Regions from separate parts of the Lysinibacillus sp. genome, predicted to be linked through region 1. Evidence: riboswitches for the same ligand, from Rfam matches in the RefSeq annotation. Region 1 holds a riboswitch; the other holds the start of a gene.

Region 1 (3,198 bases):
CAACCATCCCTGCGTGAAGATGGTTATATCGTATCCGATGGTACGACAATTTTAGGTGCTGATGATAAGGCAGGCCTAGCAGCACTCTTTGAGATGGTCAAGCGATTAAAAGAGCAAGATATAGAGCACGGAGATATAGAATTCATTATTACCGCTGGTGAAGAGAGCGGTCTTGCTGGTGCTAAAGAGTTAGATCCATCTAACATTAAAGCAAAGTATGGCTTTGCGGTGGATAGTGATGGCAAAGTAGGTGGGATCGTAACAGCCGCACCATTCCAAGCGAAAATTTTTGCAAAGATTATTGGCAAAACGGCACATGCTGGGGTTGCTCCTGAAAAAGGTATTTCCGCTATTACAGTAGCATCTAAGTGTATTGCTCAAATGAAGCTTGGGCGTTTAGATGAGGAAACGACAGCTAATATTGGACGCTTCGAAGGTGGCCAAGCAACGAATATCGTATGTGATGAAGTGACGATTCTAGCTGAAGCACGTTCCATTGATCAAGCTAAATTAGATGCCCAAACAAAGCATATGCAGGAAACATTTGAACAGGTTTCAGCTTCATTAGGCGCACGTGCAGAAGTGGAAGTGAAGCTTATGTATCCTGGATTCCGTGTAACAGAAACAGATAAAGTTGTGCAGGTTGCTATGGAAGCTGTTCGCAATATTGACCGTACACCAACATTAGGTATTTCTGGTGGAGGATCGGATGCGAATGTGATCGCAGGATTTGGTATTCCTACAGTGAATTTATCTGTCGGATACGAGGATATTCATACAACAAATGAAAAAATACCAGTCGAAGAATTAGAAAAATTAGCAGATTTACTCGTTGAAATCGTCAAGGAATCTGCAAAAAAATAACAGTCGAATAGAAGGATGTGAACGCATGGAAAGTGTCAAAGCAGTCGTTTTTGCTTGTGGGACAGAGGAATATGCGGTACCTGTAGAGCAAGCGATATCAATTGAAAAATTAGAGCATGTAACACCTATTCCTCATTTACCGAACTATCTTCTAGGCTTTACAAGAATTCGAGGTGAGCTTGTACCCGTTCTCGATTTTGAACGAATACTATACAACCGCTCCTCCAATACAGCAACTGCTCGTATTATTGTGATGAATACGGACGTTGTCAATTATGGATTACTTGTTACAGAGGCCCGTGAAATTCTTGATTTTGATGATTCCATACTGCAACAATTGGGTCTTGTCAATTATAGTAAAACGCGCTACTTTACAGCTGTAGCTAATCTAGAAAATCGTATGATAACATATGTTGATCCAAAAATACTGGTTAATTCATTAGAGGGCATTCGGGAAATTATCGATTATTTACACAAAATGCTTGAAAATGAAAAGGAAAACGTAGAGGCTTAAGTACTCTACGTTTTTTTATATTTGACTAGTAAATTTAACCTGTATTTTATCGTTTTTACCTGATCATACATGTGACAATTATGCATTATACCTACAGACAAACCGTTGCTAACCGCGTATGATAATGAGTAAGAAAAAACTGAAAAAGGCAAACTTCACCGAAAGGGAAGGACGCAAAGCCATGAGTCTAAACACTATATTTTCAGTGCATGATTGTCAGGTTGCCAGGTTCTGTTCTAGGAGCCGTGGCGAGTAGAATGGAGTTAGTTTGTATGAAGAGACAATTAAAAATGTGGACAGCACTAATCGTCATCATGATTAGTTCATTAGCTTTATCAAGTGGAAAGGTTGATGCAATGGCTACACAGGAAAAGGCTACGTGGCTGTGGGATACATCCCTCATCATGGATGACCAAGAAAAAATATTATTATTTTTAGAACATAACGATGTTAAAAAGGTTTATCTGCAAATCGATCAAGGCATAGCGAACGATGACTATAAGCAGTTTATTAGCAACGCTTCTGACAAAGGTATTCGCATTTATGCATTGGATGGTGCTGCAAGCTGGGTTTCAGCTGAGGGTAGTCGAAGCCAAGACGAGTTGTTTAATTGGTTACATACATATAATGAGAATTCAACTGAATCTGAGCAATTTTCTGGGGTTCATCTTGATGTTGAACCTTATTTAAATAGTGGATGGAGCTCACATCAAGCACAAACGATAGGATCCTATCAAACACTAATAATGAAAGCAAGTGAGCAAGCAAATCAGTTACAACTTACTTTAGAAGTAGATATGCCATTTTGGTTTGATGAAGTTCAGTATCATAACGAATTTGGAAAAGGGTTATTAGCTGATTGGGTCATTGACCATGTGGATAGTGTGACGATCATGGCCTATCGCGATGCTGCAAAAGATATTATTTCTATTGTTGAGCATGAAATTGCTTATGCTTCCACGGTGAATAAATCGATTGTAATTGGTGTAGAAACAGGCGCTTCAGAGGAAGGGCAAAATATTACTTTTTATGATAATGGAGAAGCTTATATGAATGAACAGCTTATACTTGTTCACCAACATTTTTCAAATAACGATGCTTTTCATGGAGTAGCCATTCATTATGTGGAGAATTGGATGACCATGCGGCCATAAAAAAAGTCCTTCCAGTGTAAAACTGGAAGGACTTTTCTATTGGTATTAGGACAGTCGACCACTGTAGTCCTCGAATTTAAATTCACGAATGACTTTAATACCTTCTTCATCATTATAAGAAACGATAGAAGGGAGGTTGACGCCGTTAAACATATGGTTTTTCACCATTGAATAATGGGCCATATCTGTGAAGACAAGTCGATCACCTGGTTTTAATGGCTCTTCAAACGAATAATCGCCAATCACATCACCAGCAAGACATGTAAGTCCACCTAAGCGATATGTGTGTGCGAATTCATTCGCTTGACCAGAACCAATGATCATTGGGCGGTATGGCATTTCAAGTACGTCAGGCATATGACATGTTGCTGACGTATCTAAAATAGCAAGGTCCATCCCATTTTTTTGAATATCAAGTACTGTAGCGACTAAATAGCCTGTATTAAGCGCTACTGCTTCACCTGGCTCTAGGTAAACAAGCAGGTTATACTTTTCTTGAATATAATTAATGATGTGAACAAGTTTCTCTACATCATAATCTTCACGTGTAATATGGTGGCCACCACCAAAGTTTAACCATTTCATTTGGTGTAAAACATCACCAAACTTTTCTTCTACTACTTCAATAATACGCTCTAACGTATCAGAGTTTTGCTCACACATCGC
Region 2 (3,198 bases), on a different contig from region 1:
CAAGGCGTTTTGTAATTTCTCCTCCTACGGAACCATTTGCGCGAGAAGATGCTTCTGGCCCTAGCTGAACGCCAAACTCTTGTGCAATTTCGTATTTCATTTGATAGACAGCTTCATGTACACCAGGTACTAGAAGTTTATTTGAACTGCGGTTATTGTTAGCCATTTTTCTCACCTCCTTGAGTTTAGAATGGTTGCTAACGTATTTTTCATACATTTTAAAAGAAGGAAACGCACACGCTAATTGCTAACAACAACAACTTGTGGAAAGCTAGCAATAATCAGCAAACTCTCTGTTATAATAAAGCCTGGCTCATTTCTATAGTAGGAGTAAAAGGAGGACAATATAATGACGAATAATGATATTTTAATTCGCTTACGCTATGCACTAGATATAAAAAATGTTGATATGGTGGAAATTTTTAAATTAGGCGGACTCGACTATTCGAAAGAAGAAGTCTTAAATATGCTCATTAAGATTAATGATGAGGAAGAAGCGCCAGAAGAATACATCAAATGTAATAATAAAATGCTTGAAGCATTTTTAAATGGATTAATTACTTTTAAACGTGGACCACAAAAATCAAAAGATGGTCAGCCTGAAGGACCGCTACCTGTGACAGGCAAAGAAAGTCCAAATAATATGCTTTTAAAGAAAGTAAAAATTGCCTTAGCGTTAACAACAGAGGATATGCTCGAAATTTTATATGATGGTGGAATCAAAGTTACAAAAGGTGAATTAGGCGCTTTATTAAGAAATCCAAGCCATCGCAATTATAAAGAATGTGGCGATTCATTCGTTCGGAATTTTTTAAGAGGCTTAACATATAAGTATAGAGAATAAAGCATAAATGCCTTGTCAATAGAAATCAAAAAGTACCATTTTTTTCTTTAAATTTTGTTGACATTTTGTGACGAAATTGTGTACAATAAAATTATCACAAAATGTTCACAAAAAAGATGAAAAATGTTCACAAACAAAGGGGTGCTTGTATGATTTATTTTGACATCTTATTGGTAGCTATTGCATGTGTTACAATGCCTTTTATTGTTGCAGTAATGTTAGATATTTTTTATGCAGAACGAAAGAAAGTTCGTTTTTCATTACGACGTACTTCAGTTTGGTATATCACTATGTTTGCACTATCCTTTATACCATCTGTTTTACTTGTTACACAAAACGTATAATGTATTCAAACACTTAGGGGTAAGTGAAATGAAAAAGACAGCTACAACGTTAATAACGGTTGTAGCTGTTTTTATTTATGTAAAAGAAATGGTGAATGAAGGCTTCACATTGCTGTATTTTCAATCAATCAACCATTTGTTAACGAAGGGTAAAATAGTATAAAGTATGTATATTTTACCTGGATAGCATTGACTACTTTTACCTGCTGTGTTAATTTTGGGAGTGGAAATATAGGCAAATTTACTGAAAAGTAGAGACGCAAAGCTACAGGTCTAAGGCAATAATTGCTAGGATGGCTGGGTTGCAAAAGACTGCTAGTTATATCCATCAATTTCTAGTTTATGTTCTTTTATGCCTATTTCTTTTGAAATAGGTTATTTTTTTGCAAAAAAATCATTGTAAGGGGGAAAAAGATCATGAAGTTATTAAAAAATGCCTCATTAAAAAACAAACTTTTACTGACGGTTACAATTGTAGTGTTACTGCTCATCGCCATTATTACTTCGCAAAGTATTAGCGAATTAAATAATCGGATGACTGTCGACTTAGAGCAAGAGTTAAAAAGTGTTGGTTTATTGACAGCTATGAATTTAGATAGTGATGAAGTAAAAGATTTATTGTCTGAAAAAGGGGAAAAGAACGCTAAGTTTACAAAGATCCAAAAACAACTCGATATGATCCAGGAACAACAAGGTATTATGAGTTGGAGCTATATTTGGGACGTTCAAGATGAAGGTGGGGTCAACCCAATCGGTTATACAACCAATTTAAATGAGGTGTATGAAGCCGGAGAAATTTTTACTGATTTAGCGGATGAACATGTTGAAACAGCAAAGAAGGCTATTGAAAATAATAATACGGAAGTAACGGATATTTTTGAAGATCCTTTTGGCTCTTGGAGAACCGTTTTTAGTCCAATTAAAGATGATAACGGACAACTGATTGCATTATTAGGAATTGATTACTCCGCTGATTATATTAATACGATAATTAAAACAAGTGTTATTAAACAAATTGTTATTGCTATTATCGGAATATTAATTTTATTAGTTTTAGTTTACATAATTATAGACCGTCTTTTAAAACCACTTAAAAAAGTAGTAAATGTTGCAAATCAAGTTGCCAATGGCGAATTAATCGATGTGGATTTAGATACGTCAAAAGATGAAATTGGAAAATTATCTGAGTCCATTCGTACAATGGTTGCTAATTTACAACATATTATTTTAAACATAAGAAATACTTCAAATCATGTTTCTTCAGCAGCCAATCAATTAACGGTACATGCTGGGGAGACGTATAACAGCTCCACAAATATTGCACAAGATATGAAACTAATCACTCAGAATGCTGAAGCTTCTATGACCATGACAGAAGAAACAGCTGCTGCAATGGAAGAGACAGCTACAGGTATCCAGCAAATTGCTGACTCTGCTAACACGGCTGCGGAATCTTCTATTTCGGCTTCGCAAGCTTCTGAACGAGGTAATCAAGTTGTACAGCAAGTTATTGCACAAATGGAATTAATTAATGATTCTGTTGAACAAATAGGGACAACAATTAATGGTTTACATGTCAATACGAAAAAAATAAGTGAAATTGTAAGCTTGATTACTGCTATTGCCGATCAAACAAATCTGTTAGCATTGAATGCCGCTATTGAAGCAGCACGAGCAGGTGAGCATGGTAAAGGCTTTGCTGTTGTAGCCGATGAGGTGAGACGTTTAGCTGAACAATCTTCACAGTCAGCAACAGAAATTTATAATCTAATTAGTTCTATTCAATCTGATTCTAACGCTTCGATAACTGTAATGGAGAAAGGGAAAGCGGATGTTAAAGTGGGTATGGCATTCACGAATGAAGTAGGAGAAATCTTTAAAGAAATTCTTACTTCATCAGAAGAAGTAGCTAGCCAAATACGTGAAATTTCAGCTGCCTCACAACAAATCTCTGCCTCATCAGAGGAAGTAGCGGCATCTGTCAATAATATTAAACAATCGGCAGAGCAG

Evidence for each region. A riboswitch is a leader RNA that binds a small molecule or an ion and turns the genes downstream of it on or off. The one in region 1 is predicted to bind cyclic di-GMP.
Region 2: another riboswitch for cyclic di-GMP. It lies ahead of RT445_RS06945 (methyl-accepting chemotaxis protein); the one in region 1 lies ahead of RT445_RS20540 (amidase).

Annotation. Positions count from the first base shown of each region.
Region 1 covers NZ_DAMDAY010000135.1:5,786-8,983, reverse strand. The annotation lists gene RT445_RS20550 (M20/M25/M40 family metallo-hydrolase) at 1-864, shown strand, start outside; gene RT445_RS20545 (chemotaxis protein CheW) at 890-1,378, shown strand; cyclic di-GMP riboswitch class I at 1,516-1,607, shown strand; gene RT445_RS20540 (amidase) at 1,651-2,532, shown strand; gene nspC (carboxynorspermidine decarboxylase) at 2,578-3,198, opposite strand, start outside.
Region 2 covers NZ_DAMDAY010000021.1:447-3,644, reverse strand. The annotation lists gene RT445_RS06965 (alpha/beta-type small acid-soluble spore protein) at 1-166, opposite strand, end outside; gene RT445_RS06960 (YehS family protein) at 350-844, shown strand; gene RT445_RS06955 (hypothetical protein) at 994-1,188, shown strand; gene RT445_RS06950 (hypothetical protein) at 1,217-1,351, shown strand; cyclic di-GMP riboswitch class I at 1,413-1,498, shown strand; gene RT445_RS06945 (methyl-accepting chemotaxis protein) at 1,606-3,198, shown strand, end outside.